2 regions of the Bacillus sp. MT94 genome follow, and region 1 is predicted to be linked to the other one. Evidence: riboswitches for the same ligand, from Rfam matches in the RefSeq annotation. Region 1 holds a riboswitch; the other holds the start of a gene.

Region 1 (5,851 bases):
TCGTGCATAAGTGGCTAATACAACGTCCACAGAGTCTTGAACGACCTTACCTAGTCGGTAGGATTCACGTATGGCTTTCTTGATGGTTTTCGCTAAATCTTCCGGGTCGCTAAAGCGTCCTTTCCCCTTTTTCTGAAGAAGAGTAGCGAGTGCTTCTAGATCCATTTCTGCGATTTCATCCAACGAAAGGGAATCTGAGAGTATTTCCATCATCGTCGCACCAAAAACAGAGGTATTTAACTCTTTCGATAACGTATTACATTTGTAGTAAAGGTTCTTCAGAAAGTGTTGCTTACATTCTGTTTGCTGGTGAACGAGTTGATATCTAGATCGTGTTAAACGTTGAAGGGCAACGTATTTTTCCTCCTTGATAAGAAACTTATTATACCGTCCGATTCGTAAAAAATCGGCAATACGGAAAGCATCTATTTTATCGGTCTTATCTTCTTCAAAGAGTTTTTTATACCGATGGATGGCTTTTGGATTTTGTACGACCACTTCCACGTCTAAAGCCCTCAAATCCTTATCTTCCGTTAGGAACATGGAAGGATGGAAACTATAGACGGAAGTAGATTCCATGCCAATGACAATTTTTTTATAGTTGTACAACTGGTGAAAATGGAGAACATCCTCCTTAATGGCGTTGGCACCATTCACATCGTTTGAAAGACAAATTTCTTTCAAAACAGTGTCATGACTGTCAAGAAAACATACATCAAGTTTTTCAGAGCTTACATCAATAGCTACGAATAATCTCAAAGAAAGGACCTCCTTTCTTTGAATAGTATTTGGAATGAGCTTGGATACTGTGGGATCTTCCTAGAGTCCAAAACATAGCCACAACCTCGCGTATGAGTATTCAATGATTGCCTTCATCTAAGCTGCCCTCCCACCACTATGAGAGGTAAGTGAAGGAAACCGATACAGCTTGTGCGTATGCAGTGCATTTTGGTCTGGGTCACAGTCTTTTAACGTGGTCGAACTACAGGAGGAGTAAGCATATTCCCGATGGGTCCATTTCTGCACTTCCATTATCTGGAGAAATCCCCCAGTATCCAAGACTAAATTTTACCCATACATCATTTTTTTGATGTAGCTCTTGAAGATAAAAACTATTTAATTTTCAAGGAACAGTTATTAACTTAAAACTTATTATACGAGGAGGGTGTATCATGAAAAAAATATGCTTTGTATTAATTGTCGACGCTGGTATAAATTATGGTTCAATATTTTCTCTACCATTTTTAAGGAATCAGAATGATTTGAAGGAATATTTTTCTAAGTATTATGATGTTTCAATTAATTATATCAGGGATAAAAACTCAGTTGACTATTTGGTAGTTCCCAAACCGTGTCCAGCTTTTGATAATGAAAATAATCTTCCAATAATTGAAGTACCAGCAATCTTATTTATGGAAAAGAATTTTGAAAAAATAAAGACTTATATAGACAATTATTTTTCTAATAACTCATAAAGAAAATAAAAGTACAGTAAAAAGAAGTCCGATAAAAAACGAGTGGTGTAGAATATTTCTATTAATCATTCGTTTTTTATTATATTTACATATATTTTTTAAAAGAGGATTATAGACGTTCTGAAAAAAATTAATTATAACAAGAACAGTGTTCGTGCTACTATCTACGGTTATTTTTTGTACTAAGTACCCCTTTAACTAACAAGACAACAAAAAATAATTAACGTATTAAGGAAAAATGTTACAATAAATGTAAGAGTTTTTTCTTTGAGTTTTAGCTCTGAATAATAAAGGTAGTTAAATCACTAAATGGAGGAGCAGGTCAATTTTGTTCCTTGTATAGTAAATTGTTACCTATCTCTATTGCAGGTTGTATGGCAGGTAGCAGTTGTAGCGAAATGCAGTAGAGACAAAGGCTCTTTGTCAAACGGGACTGATGAATGTATTTGGCAAGTAAAAAATGGTTCTTTCCGGAGTTGGTTGAAAAGTCTCATTCTCTCCAAAAGTAGAATCTTTGTCCGCAATGTGGAGAATTTGCATCGACCATACATGATTCTTTTAATAAGCTTTAACTTGTTTATGCTCCCTTCGGCAAGACCATTATTATTCTCATAAGTTACCGCATTTCTGACAGCTTCAATATCCCCGGCTAATCCATTCGTAAAGCTCTTAAACTCTTGTATATTAGTATTCTTCATTTTCTCAATACAATGGTCGAAATTCTCAACACTCTTTGTGGTGAAGATGTTTTTAAACTCCCATGTTAAGTCATAAACTATTTTTACAATAGGGTGTTCTTCGTAATTATTGTTGGTATTATGACGTATGTTCAAGCATATTATTTAACGTGGATGATTCCATAAAGAGAAAAAGAAATAACCTTTGCATTTTTCAGATTATCGTGTATGATGGGAAAGTATTGAAAATTAAATCAGTGATAAACTAGGGGTGCCTAACGTATGCGTAGGCTGAGAGAGAAGCGCGTGAACTTCTTAACCCTTTGGACCTGATCTGGCTCGTACCAGCGTAGGGAAGTTAACGGCTTTACATAATGATGTCTTTATGAGCCAGGTCCTTATTTTTTTATGGACCTGGCTCTTTTTATTTTGGCATGCGCTGGCCATATCTCGTCCTTGTCACGAACAGGGGGGCAATAAAATTTATGAAACAATCTGTTTCAGCTGAGCAAATTGAATTGAAATCGAGTTTACCAGGGAGTAAGAAAGTATATGTGGGTGGACCACGAGAAGGCATGAAAGTACCGATGCGTGAGATTAAACAAAGCGAAACAAATGGCGTTCCAAATCCGCCAATTCGTGTGTATGATACGAGCGGACCTTATACGGATCCTGAGTATAAAGTGGAGTTAGAAAAGGGGATTCCAACGCCGCGCCATTCTTGGATTCTGGGGCGTGGTGATGTAGAAGCATACGAAGGGCGTGAAGTGAAACCAGAGGATGACGGTGTGAAAGTGGCTTCGAAACATACACCTGTTTTCCCGCAGATGGATCGCAAGCCACTTAGAGCAAAGCAAGGTGCAAACGTTACGCAAATGCACTATGCACGTAATGGCATTATTACGTCTGAGATGGAGTATGTTGCGATTCGTGAAGGGGTAGAGCCGGAGTTTGTTCGTAAGGAAATCGCAGAAGGCCGCGCTATTTTACCAGCGAATATTAATCATCCAGAAGCTGAACCGATGATCATCGGGCGTAATTTCCATGTGAAGGTAAACGCGAATATCGGAAACTCAGCTGTATCTTCTTCGATTGCAGAAGAAGTAGAGAAGATGACATGGGCAACGCGCTGGGGTGCAGATACGATTATGGATTTATCTACAGGTAAAAATATTCATACGACGCGTGAGTGGATTATTCGTAACGCGCCTGTACCAGTTGGAACTGTACCGATTTATCAAGCGCTGGAAAAAGTAAACGGAATTGCAGAAGATTTAACGTGGGAAGTATATCGTGATACGTTAATTGAGCAGGCGGAGCAAGGCGTTGATTACTTTACAATTCACGCTGGTGTATTGCTTCGTTACATTCCAATCACGGCAAAGCGTACGACAGGTATCGTTTCGCGCGGTGGTTCGATTATGGCGCAGTGGTGTCTATTCCATCATAAAGAAAACTTCCTATATACTCACTTTGAAGAGATTTGTGAAATTATGAAGCAGTACGATGTTTCGTTCTCTCTTGGAGATGGATTACGTCCAGGGTCTATTGCAGATGCAAATGACGAAGCACAGTTTTCTGAGCTTGAAACACTTGGCGAATTAACCAAAATTGCTTGGAAACATGATGTGCAAGTTATGATTGAAGGACCTGGACACGTACCGATGCACTTAATTAAAGAGAATATGGAGAAAGAGCTTGATATTTGTCAGGGCGCGCCGTTTTACACACTTGGGCCGCTAACGACAGATATTGCACCAGGTTATGACCATATTACATCTGCAATTGGAGCTGCTATGATTGGCTGGTTTGGAACAGCGATGCTTTGTTATGTAACGCCGAAAGAACATTTAGGTTTGCCAAACAAAGATGATGTACGCACGGGTGTTATTACGTATAAAATTGCAGCGCATGCGGCTGATCTTGCGAAAGGACATAAAACGGCTCATCAGCGTGATGATGCACTTTCAAAAGCACGCTTCGAATTCCGTTGGCGCGATCAATTTAATTTATCTTTAGATCCTGAACGTGCGATGGAATATCATGATGAAACGTTGCCGGCAGAAGGGGCAAAGACAGCTCACTTCTGTTCAATGTGTGGACCGAAGTTTTGTAGTATGAGAATTTCACATGATATTCGTGAGTATGCAAAAGAAAATGATTTAGAAACGACAGAAGCAATTGAAAAAGGAATGAAAGAGAAAGCAGAAGAATTTAAAGAAGCTGGTAGTCATTTATATCAATAATATGTTACACCTCTTTACTTGATTGATCACACTGTAGTACCTAACTTTATTATAGAAGAAGCCCCATTTGCTAAGACGGTAGCAAATGGGGCTTCTGTTGTTTATAAGGCGAAGAAGAGATGTACCCAGTAGAATAAGAGGAATAGTGTGACGACTGTTGTGAGCGGGATAACGATAAGGGATACACTTAAATAGTCTTTCCATTTTACTTTAATTTTGTTTTGTTTCAGAATATACATCCAAATGAGTGAAGCTAGTGTACCAATTGGTAGTAATAGTGAGCCGATGTCACTACCAATGATGTTTGCAAGATAGATTGTTTTTAATGTGACTGGATCTAGTCCCATTTCTGTTAATGTAATTGTACCAATCATAAGGGCAGGATGGTTATTGAAGACGTTAGAGAGGATGGATACAAGTCCACCCATTGCAAAGCTAGCATAGAGTAGATGCTGATTCACAATTGGCTCGAGCCATTGTACAAGTGCAGCTGTTAATCCTGCGTTGTGGAGTCCGTAAATAATGACGTACATAGAGAAGGCGAAAATTAAAATGTGCCATGGTGTCTTTTTCAAAATGTCGACAGGATTTGTTCGTAAGTAGTACCATCTCCAAATGAGAAGAACGAGTGAACCAAGTACTGCAACGATTTCAATTGGGATGGATAAGAAGGATGCAACGAATAGAAGACAGCGCATAAGGAAGACGAAACCTAATACTTTTAACATGAATCTTGTCCGTTTTTGTTTCGTATCAACAGAATTATTTCCTTTTAGTGGATGGAAGTTTTTCGTGAAGAAAATTTCTTCAATATCATATGAAGAAACAGGCAATTTTTTCGGAAGTTTTTTCTTCAAAACTGTATACATGAGCCATGACATAAATAATAAGCCTAATGTTGCAGGTACAAACATCATAGCAGTATGCATATAAAGAGTCATATTAACGATATTTAATGCGATTAAATTTACGATATTACTTACACCAATTGGTGCACTAGATGCCGTAGCGATTAAAGCACCACTTAATAAATAAGGAATTTGCTGATGAGGTTTTAATTGAAGATTTTTTAGAAGAAGAATTAAAATTGGAGTTGTAATTAAAATACTACCGTCGTTATTGAATAAAAGAGTCATGAGAAAACATAATAATTGAATATACCAGTATAAGCGGCGTCCAGAACCCTTTGCTAAATTTGCTAGTTTCGCTGCGGACCAATGGAAAAAGCCGAAGCTTTCTAATATAACTGCCATGACGATGGTCGCTAATATTGTTATGGAAGCACCGCCAATTTTACTTATAATATCCATGACGTCTGGTTTTGATACAAGTCCAGTAATTATGATGATACCAGCTCCGATTGCTGCTGGCCACGCCTCATTTAAACCTCGAGGCCGCCAAAAGATAACAATCATCGTTAAGAAGAATACAATAATAGTAATCCATATTTCAA
Region 2 (5,851 bases), on a different contig from region 1:
TTAAACAATTTATACGATGTTCAATGGATAGGGTGGTCTCCAGGATCTCAACTATTTTTGGCAGGTTTTGTTTATCTATATTTACTTAATTTAGATGATTCTATTTCGAATAGATTGAAAATAAAGCTAAGTACAATTATATTTTTAATAACTTATGGTTTGACAGTTATCTTTCAAATGATGATTACTTTTATTTAGTCTAAATAACTTTAGGAGGGTGTAATAGATGGAAAAGAATTTTAAGTTTAAGATGAAAGTAATGTTAGTAGTATCGATTTTATTTGGTGTAGTAGCGGCATATAGTTTGATAAAAACTGTTATAAATTTATTAGGAAATTAAAGCGGATGAAATACTTTAAATTTAAAAGATTGATGAAAAAAAGAAAAGCATTTGCAAATATGGAAGTTTTATTTGGGGATTTTTTAAACAAATTTGCCGATGGCGATAAAAAATTATTGCTATCTTTTTTTTATAATATAAATATATGTATTACATTTGTTTCAATTTTGGCACCAATCTTTGTTTATGAATTAATGCATTATTTTCGTTCGTCTATAAATCCCTTTTATAGTGCGACTGTCTATCTTTTTTTAACAATTTTGATGACAGATATTAATAATGATGATTATGATTCAGAAGAAATTGAGAATATTTCTCAATGGATGCATAAGGCTCAAAACAATAATTTTAAATTACTTATCATAGAAAAATTGCTACGGACATTTGGAACAAAAATTCTTTTTTATTGTATTTTTAGTATCATTTTTATGGTTGAGCTGCAGTTTAGTTACATAACAATATTTATATATGAATGCTTGGTGATAGTAATAGTTTCAGCGATTATTCTATCAAAATTTTTATGGAGTAATCATCAGATTATCTTTTTCTTTATTCATGGACCAAACTATACGAAAAAGAAAGAGCATATAATCAAGTATCAAAACGGCAAGCAGTTGGATAAGTATCGAATGGCGTTAGCTCGATCTTGCCAAAATAGAACTTTCTTTTTACATATATTTTATACTTATCTGTTTGCAATAGCTTCACTATTGATAATCGGCATTTTAAATTTTTATTTTAGCATTAATAAAATTATTATAATTTCCGTTTATTTAGCTGTTGAAAGTGCGATTCTTAGTTTTCTATCTCAAGGAATTATAAATAGCTCAAAAATGTTACAAACTTCTAACTTGAGTGATTTTTATTATATAAGGAAGTTTGATAAGAAAACATATTTTGAGGATTTACTTTCCAAATTTCTGTCAAGAAAGCTTATAGTAATTCTAATTAGTTATTATATTGGTGCATTTATGTTTTATGGAACTTCATTGTTTACAGGTATTACTATTTTTGGTTCAACAATTATTTACTTCTACTCAATAAAAATCATAACTAAAAGAGTATACCGCTTTAAAAAATTATCAATAGAAGATATAAAAAATAATTTCTTTATGTACTTTTTTAATCCTATTGAAGATTTGTTAGTTTTAGGTTTACCATTTGTAACATGTAGTCTTGTGGCTGTTTATTCAATGAAGCTAGGGAATTTATATCCTGTAATGGGCTTTTTTATCGTTTATTCTATTTATTTGGTATTTTATAATTTCCTAAAAAAAGAGAGGTAAAATATGCTGGAATTAATAAATATAAAAAAAAAATATGGTGAATCAACTTATATTTTTGATGGAGTAAATTTAAAGGTAGATGAAATGAAGATTTTAGAGTTAGTTGGTAAAAATGGGATAGGAAAATCAACTTTATTGAATATAATTGGTGGAATGACAAAGTTTGATGGGGAAGTTATATTAAAGAAATCTTCATTAAAGAACGATTTTAAAGAGTATATTGCAAATGTCTCATTAATTGGTAATACACCGTTCTTATACGAATATTTAACGCCTTCGGAAACAATAGATATGGTACTATCTTTTATTAATAGAACTAGATTAGATTCGTCTTTAGAACATTTGATTCAAGAGATTGGGCTTGATAAATATCAAAATACATATACACGTGAATTATCTTTGGGAACTAGACAAAAGCTGTCATTAATATTGGCTCTTCTAGCTTCACCTAGCTTAATTCTTCTTGATGAACCTTTTGTTAATTTTGACATTAGGTCAAGGAAAGTTACTTTGGATTATTTAAAGGATTACATAATTCAAAATAGATCAATTTTAATTTATGCCACGCATTCAACAGATGTTGATTTAGCAAATTTTTCGGATGGAAAAATAATTTTAAAAAGGGATGAGCGATTGAATAAATTAATTTTGGAGAGTGATAACTGTGAAACCTAAATTATTTATCCTTTGTTTTATTGCTTGTTCAGTTATAGGGAGTTTATTTTTCTTTCTGGGGTTTTTATTGCTGCCTAATGAACAGTTTAGTCCTAATTTAAAGCCCTCTTTCATTACAATTTTTAGTAATAATTTAGAAATTCATTTGTTTACAATAATTTTCTCGATTATTAGTTTTGGCTTTTTTTCTTTAATTTTTTTATTTGAACAGTTTTTTTACTTAGGTTTTTCTTTCCATAGCTTGATAGAGAGAACGTCTTTGAAAACAGCAGCATCTTATTTTGCAGGCCATGGAATAATTGAGATCATAAATATGTTTTTTACTGCAACAATAGGTGTATATGTAGCGGTATCCATTATTAATATAATTAGAAAAAAAGAACTTAGTAAAAATTCTTTTATCATATTAGGGAAAAAAATTTTGATTTTACTAGTCATAGATCTAGTACTTTTATTTGTTGCTGCATTATTGGAAACATATTTATCTCCGCTATTAGTTGATAGAAGTTATATAATTTAATTTATTATGATTCAGATTCATATTTTTTACTAAATTACACCGATAGGGGAGCAAGATGAAGAGACTTACAACGAAATTACAGTAAGTCTCTTATTTTGTTATGTAAATACAAATTGTAACTTCAAAAGTTTAATATATTTAAGAGTAATTTTTTTATCTTTTTAATTGAATAGATAAATTTATATTAACGAAATGAAATTGTTAACTTCTTCGATGGTGTGTACTTCATTTATCTTCTATATAACTTGGATGGAGCAAAGAAGTTAGGCGGGGGTCGGGCTGCCGTAAACGCCCGATTGGTGAAGGCTAATAATCAGTGGGGGATGCCCCCACTGATTAAAGTTTCACTTTATATGGAAAAGTAAAGAACTTGTTATTTTACTAGAATAAGAGTAGACTTTGAAGTAGATGAATAAGAAACACATGGGAGTTTGTGGATACAAACTGAGAGTATGGCTACTAGTCCGTCATTGACCATTTGAACCTGTTGGATAATGCCAGCGTAGGGAGAGTGTAAAAGCACATGTTCAGGCACTTTGCGTACGCGCAAAGTGTCTTTTTGTGTATCTCCCATCATTATAGTTAGGAGATGAAAAGGATGAATATGAAAGAAATTAGTAAAGTAGTGGATTTGGTGAGAGAATCTAATCCGCTTGTTCATAATATTACAAATGTTGTTGTAACAAATTTTACTGCTAACGGTTTGTTGGCACTTGGGGCATCGCCTGTAATGGCGTATGCAAAAGAAGAAGTAGCAGAAATGGCTAGCATTGCTGGAGCGTTAGTATTAAATATGGGGACACTTCGTCCTGAAGAAGTAGAAGCTATGCTACTCGCGGGTAAATCAGCAAATACGAACAATGTGCCAGTACTATTTGATCCAGTTGGTGCAGGAGCAACTTCGTATCGAACAGAAGTTGCGAGACATATTCCGGCTGAAATCGATTTAGCAATTATCCGCGGAAATGCAGCTGAAATAGCAAATGTTATTAATGAGAAATGGGAAATTAAAGGGGTAGACGCTGGTACTGGAAATGGAAATGTTGTAAGTATTGCAAGGCAGGCAGCAGACGAACTAAATACAGTTGCGGTCATTACTGGAAAAGAAGATGTTGTTACAGATGGAGAGAGAACTATTGTTATTCGAAACGGTCACCCTATTTTAACGAAAGTTACGGGAACAGGTTGTTTACTAACTTCTGTAATAGGAGCATTTGTAGCAGTAGAAAAAGATTATGTAAAAGCAGCAGTAGCCGCATTAACGTTTTATGGTGTAGCTGCGGAACTGGCAGCTGTTAAAACAGTAGAAAAAGGGCCAGGTAGTTTCCAAATTGAATTTTTAAATCAATTAGCGAATACAACTTCAGCTGATATCGAGAAGTATGGGAAGATTGAGGAGTTAGAGTAAGGGGGATGAAACATACGATGCGCATTGAAACAAAGAAAATGTCTAAGTTATTACAAGTGTATTTTATTATGGGAAGCAATAACTGCACGAAGGATCCTTTAGCTGTATTGAAAGAAGCGTTAGATGGTGGAGTGACACTTTTTCAGTTTCGCGAGAAGGGGGAAGGTTCTTTAATCGGAGAAGATAGAGTGCGCTTTGCAAAAGAATTGCAGACGCTTTGTAAGGAATATAGTGTTCCTTTCATTGTAAATGATGATGTAGAATTAGCCATTGAATTAGATGCAGATGGTGTTCATGTAGGACAAGATGATGAAGGAATTACATCTGTTCGTGAAAAAATGGGAGATAAAATTATCGGCGTATCTGCTCATACAATTGAAGAAGCACGCTTTGCAATCGAAAATGGAGCAGATTATTTAGGCGTTGGACCTATTTTCACAACGAGTACGAAAAAAGATACGAAAGCGGTTCAAGGAACGAAAGGATTAGCTTATTTTAGAGAACAAGGAATTACAGTGCCAATCGTTGGTATTGGTGGGATTACAATTGAAAATACAGCAGCAGTTATAGAAGCGGGTGCGGACGGTGTTTCAGTTATTTCAGCAATTAGTTTAGCTGAATCTGCGTATGAAAGTACGAGAAAATTAGCTGAAGAAGTAAAGAGAAGTTTGTAGGGAAGGACGTGTAGTATTTTAAGTGCTACATGGAGAAATGGACTGCCCCAAATTTTAAACAAACGTTTGATTAAAAAAGCACAAACCTTTTTAAATAAGGGTTTGTGCTTTTTCTTTAAAACATAATAGAAATTAAAAGCATTCCAATGCCGATAGAAGTAAATGTTGCGATTAAACCTGGAATCATAAAGCTATGATTTAATACGTATTTACCGATACCTGTTGTACCAGTACGGTCAAAGTTAATGGCAGCAACGATTGTTCCATAGTTTGGAATGAAGAAATATCCGTTTACTGCAGGGAACATTGCAATCAGTAGTGCTGGTGGAATACCAAGGGATAGTCCAAGTGGCATTAAGGCACGTACTGTTGCTGCTTGGCTGTACAGTAAAATAGATAGAATGAATAGCGCGATGGCAAATAGCCAAGGTGCACTTGTTACTAAATGCTGAATGGATCCTTGAATCATATTTAAGTTTCCGTTAAAGAAAGTATCTCCCATCCAAGCGATACCGAAAATAGCAACAACTGCTGTTGCCCCTGCTTTAAAGACGTTACCAGACACAATGCTTTCTACATTTGGTTTACAGAAAATAATAATAAGAGCCGCGATAGTTAACATGACCATCTCAATTGTGTTCGGCATGGAAAGGCGAGCTAACTTCCCATCAACTATCCATCCTGGACGAAGTGCTTCAAATGAACCAAGAAGTACAACAAGGAAGGTTCCTACAAGGAAAAGGATAACTGATAATTTTGCGCCCTTTACACCTACAAATTCTTTTTTCTCTTCAAGCTTAGGAATCATTCCTTCTTTTAATCGTTTTAAGTATTCAGGGTCCTCACTTAATTCTTTTCCCATCTTACTAGCAACGAATGCTGCTAACATACAAGCAATGAAAGTGGAGGGAATACTCACTTTTAAAATATCTAATAAAGTGATTTTAT

The links. Region 1 has a riboswitch for thiamine pyrophosphate ahead of thiC (phosphomethylpyrimidine synthase ThiC). Riboswitches for the same ligand answer to the same signal wherever they lie in the genome.
Region 2: another riboswitch for thiamine pyrophosphate. It lies ahead of thiM (hydroxyethylthiazole kinase); the one in region 1 lies ahead of thiC (phosphomethylpyrimidine synthase ThiC).

Annotation. Positions count from the first base shown of each region.
Region 1 covers NZ_JBXAEZ010000004.1:298,549-304,399, reverse strand. The annotation lists gene AC1Q51_RS16765 (IS110 family RNA-guided transposase) at 1-759, opposite strand, end outside; gene AC1Q51_RS16760 (hypothetical protein) at 1,173-1,475, shown strand; gene AC1Q51_RS16755 (transposase) at 1,826-2,221, opposite strand; partial or broken gene AC1Q51_RS16750 (L-lactate permease) at 2,267-2,338, shown strand; TPP riboswitch at 2,410-2,525, shown strand; gene thiC (phosphomethylpyrimidine synthase ThiC) at 2,638-4,398, shown strand; gene AC1Q51_RS16740 (arsenic transporter) at 4,500-5,851, opposite strand, start outside.
Region 2 covers NZ_JBXAEZ010000008.1:102,798-108,648, reverse strand. The annotation lists gene AC1Q51_RS24055 (hypothetical protein) at 1-198, shown strand, start outside; gene AC1Q51_RS24050 (sugar transporter) at 373-1,626, shown strand; gene AC1Q51_RS24045 (ABC transporter ATP-binding protein) at 1,630-2,301, shown strand; gene AC1Q51_RS24040 (stage II sporulation protein M) at 2,291-2,821, shown strand; TPP riboswitch at 3,235-3,347, shown strand; gene thiM (hydroxyethylthiazole kinase) at 3,420-4,229, shown strand; gene thiE (thiamine phosphate synthase) at 4,247-4,903, shown strand; gene AC1Q51_RS24025 (anaerobic C4-dicarboxylate transporter family protein) at 5,019-5,851, opposite strand, start outside.